One region of the Paenibacillus sp. A3M_27_13 genome, then DNA from elsewhere that is predicted to be linked to it. Evidence: riboswitches for the same ligand, from Rfam matches in the RefSeq annotation. Region 1 holds a riboswitch; each other region holds the start of a gene.
What was found. Region 1 has a riboswitch for cyclic di-AMP ahead of NLX82_RS26160 (resuscitation-promoting factor). Riboswitches for the same ligand answer to the same signal wherever they lie in the genome.
Positions count from the first base shown of each region.

Region 2: linked by a shared signal. The riboswitch ahead of NLX82_RS01025 (3D domain-containing protein) and the one ahead of NLX82_RS26160 (resuscitation-promoting factor) in region 1 are both predicted to bind cyclic di-AMP.
Region 3: linked by a shared signal. The riboswitch ahead of NLX82_RS08330 (hypothetical protein) and the one ahead of NLX82_RS26160 (resuscitation-promoting factor) in region 1 are both predicted to bind cyclic di-AMP.

Region 1 is NZ_JANAVE010000013.1:11,205-19,353, reverse strand. Features, by position in the region: gene purR (pur operon repressor) at 1-57, opposite strand, end outside; gene ispE (4-(cytidine 5'-diphospho)-2-C-methyl-D-erythritol kinase) at 239-1,093, opposite strand; gene NLX82_RS26185 (small, acid-soluble spore protein, alpha/beta type) at 1,238-1,417, opposite strand; gene veg (biofilm formation stimulator Veg) at 1,580-1,861, opposite strand; gene yabG (sporulation peptidase YabG) at 2,063-2,959, opposite strand; gene rsmA (16S rRNA (adenine(1518)-N(6)/adenine(1519)-N(6))-dimethyltransferase RsmA) at 3,015-3,899, opposite strand; gene rnmV (ribonuclease M5) at 3,907-4,452, opposite strand; gene NLX82_RS26160 (resuscitation-promoting factor) at 4,599-5,747, opposite strand; cyclic di-AMP (ydaO/yuaA leader) riboswitch at 6,019-6,301, opposite strand; gene NLX82_RS26155 (TatD family hydrolase) at 6,503-7,273, opposite strand; gene NLX82_RS26150 (HD domain-containing protein) at 7,316-8,149, opposite strand, start outside.
Region 2 is NZ_JANAVE010000001.1:231,890-240,038, forward strand. Features, by position in the region: gene NLX82_RS01000 (DUF4178 domain-containing protein) at 1-317, opposite strand, end outside; gene NLX82_RS01005 (DUF350 domain-containing protein) at 342-749, opposite strand; gene NLX82_RS01010 (PspA/IM30 family protein) at 881-1,549, opposite strand; gene NLX82_RS01015 (NADH:flavin oxidoreductase/NADH oxidase) at 1,637-2,659, opposite strand; gene NLX82_RS01020 (polysaccharide deacetylase family protein) at 2,965-3,771, shown strand; gene NLX82_RS01025 (3D domain-containing protein) at 3,970-4,638, opposite strand; cyclic di-AMP (ydaO/yuaA leader) riboswitch at 4,645-4,813, opposite strand; gene NLX82_RS01030 (amino acid ABC transporter ATP-binding protein) at 5,049-5,771, opposite strand; gene NLX82_RS01035 (ABC transporter substrate-binding protein/permease) at 5,758-7,221, opposite strand; gene NLX82_RS01040 (M20 family metallopeptidase) at 7,370-8,149, shown strand, end outside.
Region 3 is NZ_JANAVE010000002.1:400,443-408,591, reverse strand. Features, by position in the region: gene kdpB (potassium-transporting ATPase subunit KdpB) at 1-225, opposite strand, end outside; gene kdpA (potassium-transporting ATPase subunit KdpA) at 263-1,939, opposite strand; gene NLX82_RS27705 (potassium-transporting ATPase subunit F) at 2,091-2,168, opposite strand; gene NLX82_RS08330 (hypothetical protein) at 2,352-2,747, opposite strand; cyclic di-AMP (ydaO/yuaA leader) riboswitch at 2,863-3,035, opposite strand; gene NLX82_RS08325 (glutathione peroxidase) at 3,502-3,987, shown strand; tRNA gene NLX82_RS08320 (tRNA-Leu) at 4,133-4,215, opposite strand; gene NLX82_RS08315 (urease accessory protein UreF) at 4,484-5,221, shown strand; gene NLX82_RS08310 (hypothetical protein) at 5,518-5,766, shown strand; gene NLX82_RS08305 (helix-turn-helix domain-containing protein) at 5,862-6,245, opposite strand; gene NLX82_RS08300 (helix-turn-helix domain-containing protein) at 6,340-6,714, opposite strand; gene NLX82_RS08295 (MarR family winged helix-turn-helix transcriptional regulator) at 6,900-7,355, opposite strand; tRNA gene NLX82_RS08290 (tRNA-Leu) at 7,519-7,601, opposite strand; tRNA gene NLX82_RS08285 (tRNA-Lys) at 7,617-7,692, opposite strand; tRNA gene NLX82_RS08280 (tRNA-Glu) at 7,779-7,850, opposite strand; gene NLX82_RS08275 (DeoR/GlpR family DNA-binding transcription regulator) at 8,095-8,149, shown strand, end outside.

The sequences.
Region 1 (8,149 bases):
TGACAACAAAAATTGCGTCATTTCCACCAATCGTGAGCTTCTTTTAAGTTTTTTCACAACAATTCCTCGCGATCTATTCTCCTGCCGCCCGCTTTGTACAGTAAAGCACCGGCGGACTGGCCGGTTGCTGGCGGAATGTAAGTGGTATAGTAAAATCCGAATATTTAATAGTAAATATATCATCTTCGTACGTATTTGTACAACAATTACCACTATAATAAGAAAAAATTATCTAAAATCAGGTCAAAAGTCGTACTGCATACACATCTTTACAAAACCCTCTTAGTCCATTGTAAATCCGTGGCACTTTGGCTTCCTTCGATACCAGTCCGAACACTGTAGGTCCACTACCTGACATCAGCACACCATCTGCTCCTAAGCGGATCATGGAGCTTTTAAGATGCTCTACCTCTGGATACAGCTTTAGTGTTACATCCTCCAGTACATTCCCCAGCGCGTTGCATACATCGGTAAAAGAAGCGTTACGGATCGCATGCTCCATCTGGCGGGCAGACGGGTGGTGCGTAATCTGATCTGCTTTGACACGACCATACACTTCAGCCGTCGACACATTAATCGGCGGCTTCGCAAGGATCACCCAGCATTGTGGCGGATTCGGAAGTGGCTTGAGCAGTTCTCCGCGTCCGCTCGCTAAAGCTGTACCCCCTGTAATACAGAAAGGTACATCTGAGCCCAGCTCAGCACCCAGCACCCTTAACTCTGCATCCGAGATGCCAAGCTTCCATAGCTTGTTCAGTCCACGCAGCGCTGCGGCAGCATCACTACTTCCACCTGCCAACCCTGCCGCCACTGGGATATGCTTATCCAGATGGATGTGGACGCCCGTAGACACGTTATAACGTTCTTTGATCAGACGCGCAGCCTGAAAAGCCAAGTTCTTTTCATCCAATGGTATGTACCCGGCTTGACTTGAAATAATAATGGTATCACGCGGTAACTCAGACATCGTCAATCGGTCAGACAGATCGACCATGGTCATAATCATTTCGACCTCGTGATAACCATCGTCCCGCTTACGTAGAACATCAAGCATTAAATTGATTTTCGCCGGTGCTTTTTCATATATTTTCAAGGCGTTCACCCACCTTCAACTTTTCCCTCAAGACAGCTTAACATATTATATCAGACTCAGCGTGTCAAGTCATGAGGTTCAAAAAAGCGGAGATGACCCGGTCTAATCCCGGATATCCCCGCTTTTCATCAGCACCACCTATAGCTACGATTTGCGGGAAGCTGCCTGCTCGGCAAGTTGGATAGCCCGCTTGACCATATTGCCCGCATCCTTGGCTTTAATGCCTCCCCAACCTTCTTCCTTGACCGTGTCGTAAAACCCAAGATCTTTGGCCAGCTCGTACTTTAGCTCCTCCGACATGACACTCCGTCTTCTTCGGCTCATACATACGCCTCCTTCGGCAATGGAATAAGGAAGATCATTCCCGGCTTAGTATGTGCAGAGATGTCATGCTTCATCCTGCTCTGTATATACAAAACGGCCCCGTCATTTGAAATGACGAAGCCGTCGTTAAACCTGCAAAGCTGGTATAAATCACGAAATCAATTAAGGTGTTTCAAAATATTCGACTACACTTGTATGGGAGTCGGGATCATATACGCTGACTTCCACCGACTCGGTAAGGATGTCAGCATAGCTGTAGGAGACACGTTTAAACGTCTGTTGCTCCTGATCCAGCTTGACGATAAAAACAGAAGGGTACGTTTCTTCCAAGACACCAGTTCGTTCGACGGTCTTACGGCGTCCGCCGTTAGCCCGCAGCAAAATTTTTTGCCCTACATGTGCGTCGAGACTGCGTTTGATTTCCAACAGCGTATTTTTAGCCATTGCCTAACGACCACCTCTTTCCTTGTCCATTATAACGAATTTTAGAGGGATTGTCAAATCAAGCTAAATATTATAACAACACGAAAAATAAGTTGTCAATTTAATTTTTTGCGAACAGGAATAATTTATATAAAAAATGACAAAAAGCCTCTGAAAGCAGAGGCTTTTTGTTCAGATTAATCCTATTGGCACATTTGAATCCTAGATTGCGGAAGGCGTTACTTTAAGCGTAGACAAATTTTCAAGCTTCGGCAGGCCGATGCGATAGCTTCCCCTAGTTTCAATTCCACCCACTCCGCGACTGCCACTGATTGTCTGGTGAAACAGGTCCCCCATGTTGACCGTATCACGGATCGAAGTAAAGGCCGCCTTGGCAGCCACGTAAACGGGGTCCAGCGCGTGAATCAGGATACGCCCTGGTGAGCTGGCGAAGTTCGCTCCCGCACGTAGCAGCGCCTCAAAATGGGACTGGCACGCCCCCGCTACAATCGTCAGCGAATCCAGATGACGTTCATATTGTCTTGCTACCTGAATCGCCGCCACAAAATTTTGCGAATTTTTATAACTTTTCAAGCTGTACAAATCGTAAGGCTGTGGCTGCTTCAGCACACCGTCATGTCCGGTAATGACTACGATATCCGGACGGATACGGGGAAGCAGTCGGTACAACGTGTCCGCCATTGCCGATTCGTGAACGTGATGTCCCTCTGCAGGAACACGGAGCTGTTCATATAAACTGAGACATTTTTTCAAATAGCCGGGATCTCCATCCAGATGAAGAACCTTTCCCGGCATTTCAAAATACGTTGACTCGACCGGATCACTCCAGTCCCCAACCAGAGCTGCCTGACTACGAGCAGCTTGCTGCTGGCGTGCCCGTTGCAACAGATTAAGAGACTCACCAGCCTTAATATGGGCCTGCTGAGTCTTACCGCTAATCTGGTCTGCAGGCACTCTGACCAGATCGTTCACTGGGGAATCGGCCAGCAGCCGAAATTCTATTCCCTTAATGATCGCTTTATCCCGCTGGATGTCCTCAACACGAAACGTGACATCTCCGCCGTACGATTTCCGAACGACCAAGTCTCCTAAACTCATCACACTGTATCACCCCTCCTATATCGTATGGGTGAATGCACAGTTTGGTTCCAGCTTAGGATATACCTGCCTCCAACAGCACAGCGCTGAGACGCGCAAATTCCTCAATACTTAGCGTTTCTCCTCGACGGGAGGGTTCAATACCAGCTTGTTGCAACAACGGCTCCAGCGTGTCCCTGTTCTCTTTGGTGAAGAAACGGCTTTTTAGGTTATTGGAAATGGTTTTACGACGCTGGGCAAAAGCAGCATGAACCACTTCAAAGAAATGCTTCTCATCCACCACTTCCACTGGAGGGGCTTCCCGTACACGCAACCGGATGACTGCAGACTCCACATTCGGTTGGGGAATAAATACTGTATTCGGCACAATACAGACTAATTCAGGTTCGCTGTAATATTGCACCGCAATGCTCAGGCTGCCGTAATCCTTCGTTCCAGGAGACGCAGCCATACGCTCAGCCACTTCTTTTTGGATCATAACGACGATATTCTCCAAAGGGAGCTTGTCCTCCAGCAGCCTCATCAGAATCGGTGTAGTAACGTAGTACGGCAGATTAGCCACGACACTTACTTTGCTCACGTCTGCAAAATCGGTTGCGAACACCTCGCGCAAATCCAGCTTCAACACATCTCCATGACGTACCTTCACATGCTCGTAAGGGGCCAACACTTCTTCGAGAATTGGCAGTAGCCGCTGGTCAATCTCGACAGCGGTAACTGCCTTGGCTGATTGGGCCAGCTTCTCGGTCAAAGCACCAATCCCAGGACCGATCTCAAGTGCGCCCTTCGTCTCATCCAATCCGGCAGCATTTACAATCTTATTGAGAATATTTTGATCAATCAGGAAATTTTGTCCCAAACTCTTTTTGAACGAAAAACCGTGCCGTTGAATAATGTCCTTCGTACGCCGCGGTGTTGCTATATCTTGAATCCCTGTCATACGGATATCACAATCCTTCACTTTCAATTTGTGCCAGCGCCCCGGCAAATTCCTCGCGGCTGATCTGAAATACAGAGAGCCGTTTATGTAGCTGCTTTCCGTTACAATAACCAATACCCAGCACATTCCCTAAGGCCATACGGCGTGCAGCAGCATTGGGGTGGGTGATGAGTCCAGCATCAATCAGGTCCGCCCACTCAATCAGCGGGTCGGCGCCTTCCACTGTCGTATGGACCCGTGCAAGAGCGTGTCTGATCGCTTCCGGTGAGGCATTCTCCACGCCAATATCTCCTTTGCGCGTCGCTTCTGCCTCGGGTATAAAGGCCTGCTTGCAGCCGGGTACCTTGGAAGCGATAATCTTACGGATGCGCTCCCCTGCATGATCGGGATCGGTTAAAATGATGACCCCCCGCCGCTCCTGCGCCAATGCAATTTTACGCAGCGTCATTTTATTAATGGCTGAGCCGCCAGTTTCTATCGTATCCGCTTCAACAGCGCGGCGAATGGCCACCGTATCATCCCGGCCCTCTACCACGATCACTTCCTTGATCATTTGCGTTTCCCTCCACTGCTACACAGCAAGCTATATTTATCTTTCCCTGCTTTTGAAAACAAAATAAGAAGAGGATATCCTCTTCTTAGCATGGCATAACTATGTTGTTAATACTATCGCATTGCCCTCAACATACACAACCTGTTTTAGTTGATTTCAGGCTTTATCGGTCCGATAACATAAACGGTTTTACCGTGCTTACGACCAAATTGGTTGGCTCGGCTCAAACTCTCATAATACACATCGATTTTGTGGCCTTTAATCGCGCCACCGGTATCCTCCGCACGGCGGAAGCCCACCCCTTCGATATACACCCACCAGCCGATTGGAATTACACTCGGATCGACCGCGATGGTGCGTCCTTCCGTGACACGTGCGCCGGATGCAGTACGTGTACCGATACCTGGCTCCTGTGAGGAATACGCCGTCATGGAGACATTTTGTAAAACTTTGCTATATTTAAAATTGACGCCTGCTTTACGGACAGCACTGCCCGAACTAACCGTTGTTGCCTTAACGGCATCATTGGGACCGACGGAAGCAGCCAGAACGACCGGTTTTTTCTTCGTTCCTACTGCAATGACTTTATCCACACGGTTCTGTGCAACTTCCTTGTTAACCAGCTGTTTGGATACCAACTTTCCATCATGATATACCTTTTGAACGTGCTGGACGACCACACCCGATTTGCCGCTTTGAATGACCCGATTATCGCCTTTATAAAGACTCGGATCGGCCGTTTTGATGACCTGATAAGGCACCTGTTTTTTCTGTTCGACCTGCTGTTTCTTCACACGGACGATTTTTATGTCCATGTTAGACGAAACAGAGGCATCCAACGCAGGATAAACTTTATCCGTTGATGATAATTTATAGCCCGAGGTACGAATGGCACCTTCTACTGTATTTTCTGTTGTGTACAGCTTTTTCGTCTCATTGCCTGAAGATACTTTGACTTGATTGGCACGTTTAATGACTACGCGATCGCCATCCTGTATTGCTCCATTTAGCGGCATGGAAACTGTATCATGCGGCTGAAGTGAAATGGAATGCTCGCTCAGCAAATCTTGAAGCTTGGATTCCCGGGTTTCTACCGCAGACGCCTTGCCATCGATGACAAAAAAGACTTGTTTTTTAGATTGCGTGTACATCAGAATTGAAATCATAATCGTTAGCGCGATTAGAAAAATAGCAACCAAAGCAGCCTGGCGCACATTCTCTTGCTTCCAACGCAATACGTAAGACATGCTGGATGAGCGTGACTCATGGGTATCCTTTTTTTGGAAAATGCCCATTTCCTCCGTCCTCCTTACATAGCCCGCCGTCTGGAGTAAGACATAGTTGAGATTTGACGTGACTATAACAGATTTTCTACAAGACAAGCCCAAACTGCGACTGTCCTGCACCATGTACCCGTCTTCGCGGCATGCTGTCCTCCCCTGTTTAACCACAGTATGATGACAGATTTTCTTTTATTCACAACAAAAAAAGCCAGAGAAAGAGACTAGAGAGCTCTTTCGTGGCTTCCGGCATGTGTGAATATGCGGGAAAACTCATGCACGAGATGGCTTCTCTCTTGTTACGCTTACGGGGTTAGCTGTCGGGTTCGGACGTAGAGAGTCGCCCTAGCTTGGGTCAACCGCTCATGGCGGTCGCCTTCACATTCACCCCGAAGACCCAGAAAGAAATCGAAATACGGCTCCTCCACCTATTCAATCCCATTCGGGGAAAGAATTTCGGTCGAGCCGGCTGGCGGAAGAGACGTTCCCTTCTTGCACATATGCCGGACGTACTGTAAGCCATATCGGTTCCCCCGTTCCCTGTAAAAGGGACTCAGCGAGACTGGTTCATGAAATGACTTGTTGATGTTTACATTCAAACAACAATTCACTGAAAAGATGATATCCTGTTTCTATGCATGTTGTAAAGCAGGTTTCAAGTACATTTTTTAAAATATTCGGTTAAAATATTGTAATATTCTCGAGTTTCCTGCAACAAATTCATGATTAGCTTCGTCTATCTCTTTATTTTGATCGATTTCTTCACTTTTTCATTGAATGTCAAATCGTTCCAGGGCATTTTGGGTCGTTATTGACACTAATTCCTCCACTGTAATCCCTTTGATTTGGGCTGCAGCCTCTGCTACCAGTCTCACATGTGCAGACTCATTTCGCTTCCCACGAAACGGATGAGGCGTCAGATAGGGAGCATCAGTTTCAATGAGCAGACGGTCCAGCGGCACCTGTGCGAGCACCTCTTTTGGCTGCTTGGCATTTTTGAACGTTATTGGACCACCAAAGGAAAGGTGAAATCCCATATCCAGCACCATTTTGGCTGTCTCCCAGCTACCCGAAAAGGAGTGCATGACTCCTCCAATCTCACTCGCTTTTTCCTCGCGCAATATCCTAACAATATCTTCATGTGCATCCCGGTTATGAATAACAATGGGCATTTTGAGCTCACGAGCCAGACCAATTTGATTTCGAAACACCCGATGCTGAACATCCTTCGGTGATGTATCCCAATAATAATCCAGACCGATCTCTCCGATGGCTACAACCTTCTTATGACTGCATAACGATGCAATCCATTCTAAATCGCCCTCCTGCATTGTAATAGCATCCTGAGGGTGCCATCCGACTGCCGCATAAATAAAATCATACGTCTCGGCCAATTTCATGGTGGATGGAATGGTCTCACGATTAAATCCGATATTGATCATCCGTGTTACTCCTGATTCGACAGCACGTGCTATAACTTCTTCACGATCTTCGTCAAATTGTGGCGCATCCAAGTGAGTATGAGTGTCGAATAAATCCAAGGTTTACATCTCCTTTTTTTACTTACATTTCTATATAGTTGTCTATTCTTTGACAAAATAATTCCTTATTTCGGCAGGAAGCCTGTCTTTTACCGCGTTCAATTTATTCTGGGGAAAATACATATGATATTTTCCTCGGTGAATACCACTTATTGAGCGCACAATTTCCGAAACTTCGGATATTTCACTCACCTCGCCCTGACGTCCAAGCAGTAAAATCTGGTTGTCCGTCGAGCCACCCTGCCGAAACACATCATAAGGAAGATCTGTCGGAAAATCAATTTCAAAATCATATTCAGGGTGCAAACCAGCCTCTTTCAAAGCTTCTCTAATACTGTCAATGGTATCTGTATCCATATTTTCAATCTCTACATATTTATACAATCTACGGTCCATAAAACGGCTGCTCAAATCACTTAAAATCTCGTCCTTTTCTCGTTTCCACTGGCTAAATACGGTCTGGATTAATGACTCGTCGAGCATCAGATATTGCTCTACTGTAAGCTCTCCTTTCAACAGATCCGGCAGCGGGTCCAGCAGAAAACCAAACTCATATCCGTTTTTAAACAATTCCTTTGCTCGCTTGAAAATTTTACGTAAAAGGATTTCCGAGCTGCGTGTTACAGGATGAAAATAAATTTGCCAATACATCTGATAGCGTGACATTAAATAATCTTCTACTGCATGCATGCCTGATTCCTTCACAACAATTCTCCCATTATGAGGACGCAGCAGTCGTAAAATACGATCCAAATCAATCGTGCCGTAGTTGACACCTGTTGAATGAGCATCCCGCAACAAATAATCCATACGGTCGGCATCTAGCGGACTGGTTACCAAGTTGACAACGATTGGCTTATCATACGTTTTGGCTAT
Region 2 (8,149 bases), on a different contig from region 1:
TCCAAATGATACGTTGTATCATCCAGCTCTAAAATGGTCGGCACTTCCTCGGGGTTGTCAAGTCTGCCGTCGATGGCCTGATATAGTCCGAATTGCAGTGTTTCCCGTTCCTCAATATGAAGATAACTGACTTGATTACCATCCTGAAGCGTCAAAACAACGGCATTCCGGGCACGATTATGTACACGACCTACCACTTCATAGGTGACAAGCGACACTTCACAGATATCACCTGGATTTAAGTGAAGCATGCTTTTCTCTGCTTTTGGCGGCTCCGGCTTAGCAAATAGATTTGAAATTCGTTTCCACACACCCATGGTTATATTCCTGCCTTTCTTAGCCTAGAAGCATGCTGTAATGATCAAGGCGCCAACCAGATGCAGCGCTCCTGAAAACAGACCGAAACCAATTTTACCTTCCTGTGTACCTTTATCCAGATCAAACTGAGCCCAGTACCGCAACAGCAGACGTACAATAACTTCCAAAACAAGCAGGATGACAAAGGCGATCACAGAATACACAAGCGCTTCGAGCAAATTATTAGCTGTAGCGATAGAGCCTGACAAGATATAGCCTTGTGCAACTAACTTCATAATCATTCGTACCGTTACGGCCATATTTCCAGCCTTCACTTCGGCAAAATCCTTATACTTCGTAAATAAAGAGTCGACATACATTAATGCGAAGATCAAAATAGCCCCCGCACCAGTCCATACAAGCATTGCTTTCATCGTTTCTAAAAAATGCATTTCATACCATCCTCCACATCTTCTTGACCTTCATATAATATTTTACGCCTCCAGGCAGGGAAAAGCGAAGGAGAAAACGTTTCTCCTTCGCTTCCTGAGCAATCACACTTGGCGGCACTGCTAAAATGTTCTTATTTATTTTCGTATTGCTTCAACAAAGCGGCAAGCTCATCGTCCACGGCGCTTTTCTTATCCAGCTCTTTGAACTCCTCATCCAACGATTTTTCCTTAGAAGACATTTCGTTGCTCGCTTCGGCACGTGCTTCTGCTTGCAGCATTTTTTCTTCCATACGCTTCAATCCGCCAGTTGCCGTATCAGAGCTAAAACCGTTCATAGCTTTGTTAATTTCAGTTTGCGCTTTAGCTGCATTATAACGGGCAACCAGTGTCTCGCGCTTGTTTTTCATTTCTGTCAGCTGTCTGCGCATTTCATCCAGCTTGCCACGCAGGTTATCGGCTGCAGCTTTGTTCTGTTCGTAACCAGCTTTGAACTCATTCATTTTTTGTTCAGCAGATTTCTTTTCTTCCAGCGCGCGACGAGCCAGATCTACATTTTGTGCTTTTGCAGCGGTATGTGCCTGTTCTTCGCGTTTCTTTACCAAAGCAGCCTGTTCTTCGTATTGCTGTTTGAATCTCTTTTCAATAGCAATTTGAGCGGCTACCGCTTTCTCTGCATCTTCCAGGTCCTCTTGCATATCACGAATGTATTGATCCGTCATTTTAATTGGATCTTCTGCCTTGTCAATAATGGCGTTAATGTTGGACATCGTAAGATCTCTTAATCGTTTGAAAATAGACATGTGAAGTTCCTCCTAGAGTTGAATGCTTAAATTTTAAGCTCTGTACACATGTTTACGCAAGCTTTGCAAAGAGGGTTTCAAAAATATCTAAAAGCCGCGCAAATAAGGCTCTGGGATGTCGGCCTGTACTTTTAGCTCCCGCGATGCATGCAGCGCCCAATAGGGATCACGCAGCATGGCACGGCCTATTGCTACCAGATCAGCTTCTTTCTGCTGAACAACCCGACGGGCGTCCTCATAATCATCCAGTAAGCCAACAGCAATTACAGGTACATTCAGCTTTTCACGGATGGTATGAGCCAAATCCACCTGATAGCCGGCACGCGCAGACGGGCCTCCGCCAGAACCAATCGGACCCTCACCACCAGAAGAGATATGGAAAATGTCCACACCCGCATCACGATATCGTTCCCCTACGCCTGTTATGTATTCCACATTATATCCATCCTCGACGTATTCTTTGGCAGATATCCGCATAAGCACAGGCATATCAGCAGGAAGAACCTCTTTAACAGCATGTATGACCTCAACACCGAACAGTGACAAATCCTGCCCATATTCATCTTCTCTGGCATTTGTTAAAGGCGAATGAAATTGATGGATCAGATAGCCGTGAGCGCCATGTATCTCGACCGTGTCAAAACCTGCTTCCACCGCGCGGCGCGCGCCTTCTTTGTATGCCTGAACCAGTTCCCTGACTTCAGCTGTCTTTAAGGCGTGCGGCTCTTTAAAGCGTTCGCTAAAAGGAATCGAGGAAGGACCTACAGGTTGCTCAGCATCTTCAGCCTTGCGTCCAGCGTGGCCTAGTTGAATGCCAATTTTGGCACCATACTTGTGAACTTCCTCTACAATCTTACGATATGCAGGAATATGTTCGTCACTCCAAATACCCAAATCACGATCTGTAATACGTCCATCCGGATGGACCGCTGTCATTTCCACAATAATAAGTCCAGTGCCTCCTACTGCCCGGCTCACATAATGGACATGATGCCAATCCGTTGGATTTCCGTCCTTGGCCTCCACGCTGTATTGGCACATCGGGGGCATGACAATCCGATTTTTTAAAGAAAGCCCCTTTAATTGATAAGGAGTAAACAAGTCGGTCACTTTTATCCATCCTTCCTTCAATTCCATGTCTGTATAATTATGAATTGCATCCCCATTATACACCAGCTGTCACGGTATACCGAATTCGTTGTAAGGCTAAAACTTGCGAAAATGCTCCTGTTTTCGGTCATGTTTAAGAGAATATGTGCGTTTAGCTCCATCATCTTCATTGATAATCGTTTCATCGTGGACTTCTTTCCAGTCGTTTATGAGCCGAACTTGGTAACCAGCATATTTTTAATAGGACAGGTACATAATAGTCGAGAGCACCACTAGGTATCACTGCACGGAAAGGGGGGATACATATGCCGTACAGGGGAGTGTTGCCAGGCTTGGCACTGTTACTAGCATTTTCAAGTTTACCCGTTCACGCGGATGCGCCTCCCAACATCGGAACGCCCCATCCCAAGGAAGCAGCTGTTGCTTCTTCTGTACAACAGAGCACAGATCGAGCAACTCCTACATTAGCAATGCTGCGAAAAAAACATGCGGACATTTTTAAAATGTGCGGCCCACACACCCGCCAAATTGCCCTAACCTTTGATGATGTGCCCGATTCTAGGTATACGCCGCAGGTTTTGGACGTATTACACGCCAATGGCATCAAAGCTACATTTTTCATCGTCGGTCACCGTGCGGAAAAGCATCCGGGGATCATACGCCGTATTATCCGTGAAGGCCATGCTATAGGAAACCATTCCTATACTCATCCGGATTTTAGGAAGGCCACACCAGAACGCTTTCGCAACCAGATTACAAAAACAGAACGTATTTTACAAGCCAGCGCAGGTTTTCGCCCCAAGTTGATTCGTCCACCCTACGGTGAAATCACGGAGCCTCAAATCCAGTGGGCACGTCGTCATGGCTACATGATTGTCAATTGGAATGTAGACTCTCTCGACTGGAAGGGACTAAGTAAAACACAAATTCAGCGCAATGTGATCCCAGCTACTGGGCCTGGCTCTATTATTTTAATGCACGCAGGTGGAGGTCAAAGTTCCAACTTGCAAGGCACTGTCCAAGCTCTGCCGGGTCTAATTCACTCTCTAAAAGCTAAGGGCTACAAATTTGTGACAGTCCCCCGGCTACTCCACACATCGGAACAGAAATAACCATATGTTTATGATTGAGCTACAAGCTAAAGCAACGTAAAAAGGCTGTCTTACCAGCAGAAGTTTTCTGCTCGTCAAGACAGCCTTTTTTATGGATAGGACCTGATAAGAGTCTGACCTAGTTATATGCGGTAGGATACAGGCATTAAGTTTACATAATATATATTATGTTTAATTAAACCATATATACGTATAATGCTATTTATCAATAACGTACAGCTTCACATTTTGAAATCCAAAGTCGTTCACAAATGATTTGTTGCCAGGAATAAAGATATCAATCCGTTTTCCTGTAATGGCGCTGCCCTGATCACGAGCGACAGCTACAAAAGAATGATCCGGCAAACCTGGGTGGGAATAGCCTGTAACCAGCACTTTCGTGCCCATCGGAATGACGTTCGGGTCTACCGCAATTGTACCTAGTTTAAGCGGATTGCCGTAGTAGTCCACTGCTCCCCATTTACCATTCTCATCGGCTGCGGCAGAATACGCAGTAGCCTTAACGTCAACTATTTTGCTATAGTTAAATGTTTTGCCCCACGCTTCAATCGTTGGCCCCTCATTCGCTGGTGCTTTCTCCGTAAGAAGCTGAGGCTTCGAATCCGAAGCTGCATTCACACTTTTTTCACCAGGTACCTTAATTTGCAGACCTGCATATATATTGTTAGAGGCAATGTTTGGGTTCGCCTTCGTCAGCTCGTCCACTGATACTCCATAACGTTGAGCAAGCAAAAAGAAGGTATCGCCATCTTTGGCAGTATGAAGCGAAGCAGCATCCGCTACTCCAGCTGTCTGTGCCAGCCCTGCAATGGCTGCGGCAAGCACCGCAAATTTCATGTTTTTTCCAATATGTTTTAGATGTTTCAAAGATATGTACCTCCTCTGTTATGCCTGCGAAGTTAGCTGTCGGATTCGGACTCAGGAGAAGCCCTATGCTTGTGCAATTCACCCCTAGGCATATTCCATATCGTCTTATGACGTTTCGGAAAGACTGCCGTTGTTACGTCCCCCGCACTTCCCATAGTTTGGGCCCAGCATTCAGCGTTTGTCATAACCGCATGCTGTCCCGGTAAGTTTTGGCTTACTGCATAATATCACAATTTTGTAACCTTATCCGCATGAAAATGTTGGGAACCTTGAACATCATACTATACTCGTTACAATTTTGTCACCAAGAAATGAATATTTGTTACGAAAATATGGTGAAATGGTGACAAAAAAAAGAAAAAGCCCTCCGTCAAACGGAGGGCTTTTTTATAGCTCATATCAGCACTTTCTTACAATACTTTGGCAAGAAAATCACGGGTGCGATCATGGCTTGGAGTACCAAATACCTGCTCTGGTGTACCTTGCTCTACAATTTGACCGTTATCCATAAAGATAATTCTATCGCCTACCTCGCGGGCAAAGCCCATTTCATGCGTCACGATTACCATGGTCATGCCGCCTTCGGCGAGCTTCTTCATTACATCCAGAACCTCTCCAACCATTTCAGGGTCCAATGCAGAAGTCGGCTCATCGAACAGCATTACGTGCGGCTGCATGGCCAAAGCACGCGCAATCGCAATACGTTGCTTCTGACCACCGGATAGCTGGTTCGGATAGGTATTCTTCTTATCCTCAAGCCCTACGGTACGCAGGAGTTCTAGCGCAATTTTTTCCGCTTCCTTCCCTGACTGTCTTCTAACCTGCGTTGGTGCAAGCGTCAGGTTCTGCAACACTGTTTTATGCGGGAACAGATTAAAATGCTGGAACACCATCCCCATCTTCTCCCGGGTTACATTAATATTATGACCACGAGCTGTAATCGGCTCGCCCTCAAACAAAATCTCCCCGTCCGTAGGCTGTTCTAGCAGATTCATACAACGCAAAAACGTACTCTTCCCCGAACCGCTGGGACCGATGATGACGACGACTTCACCTTTGGCGATATCTATATCAATGCCTTTTAAAATCTCATTCTTGCCGAACGATTTACGCAGTTGTTTAACGGTGATCACTGGCTCTCAACTTCCTTTCCCATAAACCCAGCAGCTTAGACAAGCTGAATGTCATTACAAAATAAATAGCGGCTGCGATTACGAACGGACTTAATCCTTCGTAGGTAATGTTCTTAATGACCTGGGCCTGATACATAATATCCACCATCCCAATGGTCGAAATAATGGATGATTCTTTAATGATCGTAATAAACTCATTACCGATAGCAGGCAAAATAGATTTAAACGCTTGCGGCAAAATGACATGACGCATAGCTTTGCCTCGTCCCATACCCAATGAACGGGCAGCCTCCATCTGTCCACGGTCTACTGCCTGGATACCTGCACGGAAAATTTCAGCCAGATATGCCGAGCTATTCAGAGACAATGTGATTATACCAGACTGGAGTGGAGTAAAATTGACACCCAGCGTCAAAGCAACCCCGTAGTGAATAATCATGAGTTGCACCAGCATAGGTGTGCCACGCAGTATCTCTACATAAGTGGTACCTAACCACTCAATGATGCGTACTCCACTCATACGTAGCAAGGATATGATCAGACCAATGATGAATCCGAACAGTACTCCGAGCGCAGACAGCAACAAGGTGTAGCCGATACCCGTAGCGTATAAACTGCGGTATTTCCAAAAAATATCTACAATGTTATTAGAAGAAACCTGACGATCCGCAGAAAGTGCACTCGCTTCCGTGGAAAACTTCTCAATCGACCCGTCTGCTTTCAGGCGAGCCAACGTTTTATTTACAGAAGCAAGCAATTCTGCATTCCCTTTACGGATACCTACAGCTGTTTCTGCTCCCGCATCCTCAGGCACAGCCTTGGCAAGGGTTACGGTACCGTCTAACGTGTATCCTTTAGCAACCGTATCTTCGATCACGACAGCGTTCACACGCTGGGTCCGCAGCTGGAGTACCAGGTCAGATATTTTATCCAGTGAAGTTACAGAGGCATTGGGCACTTTTTGAGCAATCTCTTCCTGAATACTTCCCTTTTGTGCTCCGATCTTCTCGCCTTTCAAAGCATCCATCGTCGGATATTTGTCTTTATCCTCTGGGCGTACCATGATGACTTGCTTGGAGCGATAGTATACATCCGAAAAATCAATACTCTTTCTGCGTTCATCCGTTGGTGTCATACCGGACAGTACCAAGTCTACACGACCACTTTGCAGAGCAGGCAGCAAAGAGTCAAAACTCATGTCTTCAGGGACCATCTCCGCATCCAAATCTTTGGCGATTTCCTTGGCGATATCCACATCGAACCCAACAATGGTATCCTTACCGTTAATGACTTTATGAAACTCATACGGCGGAAAGTCGGCACTCATGCCCACTACAAGTTTTTTCTGTGGCTTTGCTTCCGTTCCGTATGCATTGAGCATGGGAAGACCAGTCAACAGCAAGATAACCGCCGTCAAAACCAGGGCGGTAAAACGATATGCCTTTTTCAATCTTTTTTTCTCTCCTTAAATTCTTTATAATAAATAAGATTGTGTCATTATAAATGAATATGCATGATTATGCAATGAATGTTATAGTACAATTTCAGCATACCTAACGCAGTACCTACATTACAGCTTATATAAAGGAGTTTTCAGCATGGATTTTAAACAGACCATTCAACAGACCATCGAGCAGCATGCCCCACGGTTTAAGGACATTTCGTTATTTATTGGCGCAAATCCTGAACTTGGAAACGAGGAATTTCTGGCCGCTGCCCGTTTAAAAGAAGAACTGGTTTTTCACGGTTTTGAGGTCCAGGCACCTGTATTGGGCATAGAAACAGCCTTTATTGCAACTTACAAATCTGCAAAACCCGGACCGGTTGTCGCTTTTCTGGCAGAATATGACGCTCTGAAAGGTCTAGGACACGCCTGTGGGCACCATTTGATATGTATGATGAGTACTGGTGCTGCCGTCGGCCTCAAGTCGATCATCGACGAAACTGGTGGAGAAGTACGGGTATATGGCACACCTGCCGAAGAAACACGCGGTGCAAAGGTCCCTATGGCCGCTGCCGGATTGTTTGATGATTGCGACATCGCACTTATGACGCATCCTTATGACCGTTACGAAAAATCAGGCAAATCACTGGCGATTGATGCTGTACAATTCGAATTTTTTGGTCAATCTGCTCACGCGGCTGCCAGCCCGCACGAAGGCATTAACGCGCTGGACGCTGTGATTCAAACGTTCAATGGCATCAATGCGTTCCGTCAACAAGTAAAAAGTACAGTGCGTATCCATGGGATCATTAATCAGGGTGGGCAAGCAGCCAATATTATTCCTGATTACGCCTCAGCCCAATTTTATGTGAGAGCCACTACACGTCAAGAACTGAACCCGCTGACTCGCCGTGTTATTCAAATTGCTGAAGGA
Region 3 (8,149 bases), on a different contig from region 1:
CGTAAACAACAGAATAACAAACACGGCCAGGTTAAAGCCCAATTCCTTGCCAGTTCCAAAATAACCGGGAAACAGTAACATTAGCAGCACGACCAATGTACCGATCTCCACGACGAACATGACAGGATTTTTCATCATAATCATCGGATTTAATTTTATAAAGCTATCCTTGATCGCATGCTTCAAGATGCTTCTGTCCAGCATGTGTTTGCGCTGTTCCTTCATGATCAAACACCCCGTTCATCCATTCTCATTTTCTTCTTCACATGGTCAAAAATTCAGCAACAGGTCCCAATACGATGACGGGTAAAAAGGTCAACGCACCAATCAGCAGCACGACCCCGATCAGAATGGCTCCAAATAACTTGTTGTCCGTACGCAGTGTCCCCGTCGTCACCGGAGTCGGTGCTTTGGCATTCAATGAAGCCGCCACAGCAAACAATGCAATCATAGATACATATCGTCCGAAGAACATAACCAGCCCCGTTGTCATGTTCCAGAATACGTTGTTATCCGAAAGACCTTCAAATCCCGAACCGTTATTTGCAGCAGATGACGCATATTCATAGAGCACCTGAGTCAACCCGTGATAGCCAGGGTTAGTGACCGCGTCGTATCCCCAATGACTCATAAACGCAAGCGCAGTTGGGGCGAGAATGAGGAACGGATGTACCAAAATGGCAATCGCGATCAGCTTCATTTCCTTGCCTTCAATTTTCCTTCCCATAAATTCCGGAGTTCTCCCGACCATCAGTCCGCATATAAACACACCCAGAATCGCATACATCAGCATATTCATCAGCCCGACACCCTTGCCGCCAAAAATGACGTTTAGCATCATTTCTCCCAAAGCAGCCATGCCACCCAGTGGGGTTAGTGTATCATGCATATTATTGACCGAACCTGTCGTTGCCGCTGTTGTGACCGCAGTGAATAAAGCCGATTGTCCAATGCCGAAACGAACCTCTTTCCCTTCCATGCTTCCTTGAGAAGCATCCACACCCAGTGTCTGGATTAACGGGTTACCTGTCTTTTCAGACACGTACGTAATAGATAGTAAAATAAGAAACAATACCATCATGGAGCTAAAAATAATCCAGCCCTGCTTACGATTACGGGCAAACAGTCCAAAGGTATACGGCAACGAAGCCGGCATTACCCACATTGCCAAAATTTCCAGCACGTTCGTCCAAGGACTTGGATTTTCAAAAGGATGCGCAGAGTTAGCTCCCGCATAACCGCCTCCATTCGTCCCCAAATGCTTGATGGACTCCAGAGAAGCAATGGGCCCCATAGAAATCTGCTGCTGTGTTCCGCTCAGCGTCGTAAGATCCGCCGTAGGCTGTAGCGTCTGTGGTACCTTCAATCCAACCAGCACCAGCGTAAGCACAAAGGCCAGCGGCAGGAAAATCCTTATAATGGCTTTAATAAAATCTTGAAAGAAATTGCCCATCCCTTCACCGCGCCGCGTCAATCCTCTCATAAAAGCCGCAGCAACCGCAAAACCGGAAGCAGCCGAAGTGAACATCATCATCGTGACGAACGCCATCTGTGTCAGATACGTAAGCCCGCTTTCTCCGCTATAATGTTGGAGATTCGTATTCGTCATAAAGCTGATTACCGTATTAAAAGCTAGTGATGCTTCCATATTACTGTTTCCAGCCGGATTACCAGGAAGCATTCCCTGTAAACGCAACAGCAAGTAGCTGATCGCCACAAGCACGACATTCGTTGCAATGAAACTCATAACATACGTAGTCCAACGCATGCTTTCTAGCTTCTTCAATCCTACTATCTTATAAATCAGCTTTTCTGTTCCGCCAAAAATCCGATCCGTCCGATTGGGTTCATTCGAGAATACATGATACATATAGGTGCCCACTGGCTTTACCAAGAGCAGCAATATGACGATCACAATTCCAATTTGAAGCAGCTCCATCCTTTATTCCTCCTTCAAAATGCTCCTGCGTTTGGAACAACAGACCTGCTTCCAGAGCACCAATTGTGTGCACACGTTTGCGAAAACCCGCTACCTATGATGCTTAATATTCAGATCTGTTGTTCCCGCCCGCTCTATCCCCTATAGCTGACTAGAACTTTTCAGGGTTCAGGAGTGCGTAGATTAAATACATAAACACAATAGCCGTAAGCCCAAGTATAACGATCATCCTCTTCGTCCTCCTTTAGAGGTCTGCGCATCACACCAGCGTACAAACAGCAGTATCACTCCATAACTCACAGCCATGACGAGCAGCATGTATATATCCATCATGTTTATACCCTCCGTATCGGTCCTCAGATCGCCATTCTTATTTGATCATAAAATCATAAAACAACTATGTTATAAGTGCTTATCCGTTCAGCAGAAAACCCACCTCTCCGTTCAATGTGTAGATCACATGATCCGCTCCCAATCCCCGATAAATTCCTTGTGGATTACAGCCGTGCGTAATAACATAGATCGATTCCGATGTTAGCGGCCGACATATTTGCAGGAAACGGCACGTCAGATTCAAGCTGTTCTCGAACAAATACACACTACCAATTTCTTTTTTTGGAAAATTCCATTTTCCCGCTTGCATGGTATTGATGCGGACAATGTGCTCCACACCCATTTTTTTGAGCTGTCGTTCCTCCTGGGCGCTATTCGTGAGAACTGCAAACGCCAATTTTTTGAAAATAAGCAATTTCACAAAACTTCTGCCCGCTTCATTCGGTGCAGTGACAATAATTAACCGACCTTCCATCAGTAGCTCCTCTCCCGGTATAAAAAGACAACAAAAAGAAGCCGAAGGAAAAAGGCTTTCCTCCGGCTTCTTACATATCCATGATAAAATAAACCATGGCTGCACACGGCGGTTTGTTGCCTCTCCCTGTACGCTTACGAGGTTAGCTGTCGGATTCGGACGTGAGAGTCGCCCTATTTCTGGCACTTGACCTGAAAATTCACCCCATGAGACACACGGCTTCCGAAGCCGTACAATCTCGATTGGTTCCCCCGCTTTTGCAACTGCAAAATTCAGCGCTATAGACATTTCGTTGTTACTTCATTCAAGTTAATTTGAAATTACGTCTTGAATCATACACCCGCGCATGGAAGACTGTAAAGCTCAACTGCGGGGTTATAAATCGGCCTTTAGAGCCTAGGATATTAATAATAGCGCTTACAATGCAACTATGCTTCTCACAGCTCCTTCAATCTCTGTTTTTCATCCCTTTTCGAAAATGACAAGCATGTCAATATTGGCGTAGGGTAGAGCGTTTTTGGCCTTTTTTTGTAAAAAGAGAAGAAAATACGCTATATGTACCAGCTAAACACCGATTGAACCCGCTTTTATAAGAAGAAACACCTTAATTCGCTCCATTTGCGGTGCGATTTACTGTTTTGAACAAAATACGATTTTACAGCGGCTAAAGGCTTGATATAGCTTTTCCAAACTTGCAACCTTGCTTTTAATTGCTTACAATTTAATTGCTGAATATTGAATAAGGAGAGATACTATGACCGTTTATGAATATGATGCGCACACCCTGCAAGGGAAAAAAATTCCGTTATCCACATATGAAGGGAACGTTCTGCTTATCGTGAACACTGCCAGCAAATGTGGGTTAACCCCCCAATACAAAGCGCTACAAGAGCTATATGACCAGTACCATGAACAGGGGCTCGAAATTTTGGGATTTCCCAGCAACCAGTTTGCCAAACAAGAGCCAGGTTCCAGCGAGGAGATTTCCGAGTTTTGCCAGATCAATTATGGTGTTACCTTTCCGATGTTCGCCAAGACAGATGTCAATGGCGATCAAGCGCACCCCTTATTTCGTTACCTGACCCAAACTGCTCCGGGGGTATTAGGGTCCAAAGCGATCAAATGGAATTTTACTAAATTCTTAATTACACGAGAAGGTAACGTATTTAAGCGCTATGCACCGCAAACCACTCCAGATAAGCTGGCGGGAGATATAGAGAAGCTTTTGCAGCAAAACTGACATCCTTCTTTATCACAGTTAATAAACGACCGGTTGTCTACCGTTGTTCTGTGGCTAAAGGATATAACGAAAAATGCTTAACAAAAAAAGCATCCCTTCACGTAAACCGTGTCAGGATGCTTTTTTAACTGAGTATTGCATATAATGCGGTCGAGAGGACTCGAACCTCCACGGGCGTACGCCCACTACCCCCTCAAGATAGCGTGTCTGCCATTCCACCACGACCGCAAATCATAATGTAATGAGGCAACAGATTTATTATACTCTCTCATCAACTATTTGTAAACAAAAATATAATAATTATTTTATTTGTTATTTTAACTAACATATATGAGCGATAAGAATATTTAATTTGACACAAAAGCTATTTAAATGTAAATATATATTACATATATTTCGAATATTTTTCGTTATCCCCAAGTAAAAAGTAAAATAACATAACATAACATAAGGATTCACTTCGAGGAGGCGAACCACCTTGCATAAAGGCAACCGCTTGCTGAACTATGCATTATTGTTGGACCCTTCCCTACCTGTTGGTGGCTTCACCCGTTTTAACGGACTGGAGAAACTATCGCGTAACGGACATTTGAACAGTCTACAAGACCTGGAACATTACATGCTGGATGATTTGTATCCTCAATTTACAACCGTTGACGGCATGGCTATCAAAAGTCTGTATGTCGCCATCCAGCAGAATGACAGTTGGCGGATCGCCCTCATTGATAAGATGCTGCATACCCAACGTCCCTCCTGGCAGCATGTGAAGGAGTTTCGTCTATCCGGTCAGCGTCTGCTCAAGCTCGCTAAGGCTCTTTATCCTTGGCTTGAATTTGACCAGTTGGAATCTATACTCATTCAATACAATGCGATTGGCACACTCGCTACCGTTCACACCTGGATTAACTTCCTCCTCGGAAACGATGTAGAACAGACCGTTCACGGCTATCTTAGCGCAGCAGTGTCCTTCTGTGTGGAAGATGCCTTCAAACTACTCAATCCTCCTTATGAGGAAAAGAACCCTCTTATGGAGCGTATGACAAGCGAGCTCCTCTCTGCCTGGAAGAAGCTTAACCAACCTGAGCCAACTGCATCTCAGCGTCGCTTTCTTCACAGACATTGGTCCAGCTCCTACATCACTCTACCTCTTTATATGAGCCATAATAACCAATTGGATGAACCTAGACTGTTTTCCTCCTCAGGTCTATTCAAACGCCTTCCAGCATCCCCCTGATGCGTCGTTTCGCCAATGTGGTCACAACACCAAAAACACTCTGTCCCTTTCCTCAGGTGGCAGAGTGTTTTTTATCCACATATAATCGCAATTCACAGCATTAGCAGACTCTAGACGGATTATCAGAACCACCTAGCACTTAATTAAGTAATTAATTCAACAAAATGACGCATTTACGATTGTAAAAACACGTATAAAAGTGTATCATAGTGTTAGATGGTTAATTCTAACATGTTTACTGATGATTATTATAACACACCAATTATTCCGCAAGAATCCGTAAGGGGCGATTTCTCTTGAATAACAAAATGCCTGTCACCTCCTTCGGGTGGGCCATCAAACAACGGCTTGTCGAACTTCGACTGGATCAGAAAACATTTTGTGAGACACACAATATTCCGCCTTCACGCTTGTCCAATCTGATTCACGGCACCCGCAAAGCACAAAGGTACAGAAAACAAGTTGCTGCAATTCTGAACATCGACGATAACGATTATAAGGAGGCACCGCACTCTAAACCTAACAAGCATTCCAGTTACATATAGGTCATTCCATATCACCAAGAAACCAAATAGACCCGTAAAGCGAACCCCTCCAGTTCGTTTACGGGTCTTCAACCCAGACATCTTTAGCCAAAAAATTATTCCGGCTTTGTTTTATCCTTCTCACTTTTTTGCTTACGGTATTTTGCAAATTCAACATATTCTAAAATAAAATTCTGTTCTTCCGTCTCAAGATCTTCTGCCTGGCAATTCAGTGGCCCCATCACTCCAAAAAAATAAGCAGCCTTCTGCTCCTGAAGCACGCCTTCTCCTGGCTTAATCCCTTTCATTAACCAATCGAGCGATACATTAAAAAAGTCCGAAATCTGAATCAAATGGGTGGTACCCGGCGTTGTTTTACCCCTTCTCCAATCACCGAGATTCCCTGAACTGATTTTAAGTTTTTCACAAAATGCCTTCTTGGTCATTCCGCGATCCTTAATCAAAGCTTCAATCCGCTGATAAATAGTTTGATCTCCCAAAATGTTTCCCCTCCGACACAGTAACTTTTTCTGAAATAATTTTCATTTTTCAAGCCTTACTCATTAGTAATCCTCATCAAATCCTAAGCAACCATTACCTCATAGTAGAATTGCGCTGGTTTTTCTCTTTACGAAAGCGGGTAAATTCAATATACTCAAGTATAAAATTTCTTTCCGCCTCACTAAGCGGTTCCCCCTGGCAATTCAGTTGCCCTGAAGCGCCAAAAAAATAAGGGTCTTGCGACTCCTTTAGCACCTCACCCTGTACATCTCGACCCAGCATGATCCAATCCAGACTGGCATCAAAAAACGAAGCAATTTCAATGAGTTTATTCGTGCCCGGCGTCGTTTTTCCTCTTTTCCAATCCCCGAAGTTCCCTGTACTAATGCCTAACTGCTGGCAGAACGCCTTTTTCGTCATTCCCCGTTCCTTGATGAGTTCCTCAATGCGATGGTAAATAGATTGCATAGAAGTTCCTTCCTCCCTAGCAGGCTCTCAAATAACGATATCATGTTCTCTGTTCCCATTTCAAAGATCACGTATGCTAAAATTACCGAATTATGTATGTTGGTTTCCATTATACCACAACACGCAACAAAAACCGCCTGTTTTCCGAAGAAAGGGCGGTCTTTAAGCCAGTTCACTTACGCCAATCACGTAGCAGAGTTGTCGATTTTAAGTAAGATATGCTTCAATTCATTCAAAGTTTCACTCAGATGCAATAAATCTTCTTCTGGCAAATACACCAGTCTTTCTTGAATTTTATTGGAGAAGGTATGAAATACCTGTTCACAAAAAGCATCGCCTTCCTGTGTAATCGCCACATTCACGACTCTGCGATCCGAATCACACGATTGGCGGTCAGCCAACCCATGCTCCACCAACTTATCCAGAAGAGGAGTCATGTTTGGACGTGAGACATTAAGTTGTTTGGACAAATCGGATACTGTAGACGAACGCACTTCACGCAGAAGCATGAGCACTTGAAAGTTATTAGGCGACAAGTGTAATGGGAAATCGAGCGGACCGTAGGTGAAAAATTTCTTCTTCACAATCGGAAACAAGCCCAAAATATTTTCTGATATATTTCCTAACAGTTGAGTGTCCATATTTTTCACCGTCACTTCATAAGTTTATACTTATCATTCTATAACATTATGGCATTATATTATACTATGGAATCATTATTTCATCATAATCATTACTTTATTACATCACTACACAAATAAAAAAAGCCTCTACCGCGAGAGACTTTTCCGTTTATTCCATTGATGCGGTCGAGAGGACTCGAACCTCCACGAGCGTACGCTCACTACCCCCTCAAGATAGCGTGTCTGCCATTCCACCACGACCGCATAACAAAATATAAATGGTGAGCCATGAAGGACTCGAACCTTCGACACCCTGATTAAAAGTCAGGTGCTCTACCAACTGAGCTAATGGCTCATGCTGTTCATCCAAGCTGTCCGCCATTAGACCAGACCTCAGGAATTTCCCTTAAGCATGCAACATGTAGTCTATAAAGACAACAATGACCCGTAGGGGATTCGAACCCCTGTTACCTCCGTGAAAGGGAGGTGTCTTAACCCCTTGACCAACGGGCCTTATTATTATACGCCAACTTGGCGACAAGAAAGAGTATATCAAATAGAATAACGAATGGCAATACTTATTTCTAAAATTTTTAAAAAAGCAGTTTTTATAAGCACAAAATTCGCATTTACTTACAATACCTTATCTAAAATCACTAAAATCCTGAAAACAGCGATAAATGATTGCAATATCACTTGTATTTACTTATAATCACTTACGAGATACCGAAATAATTATATATCAGAGGAGCTTTTTATGTATCAGGAAGAACGAATGTTAAAAATCGTTGATTACTTACAGCTTCATAAGC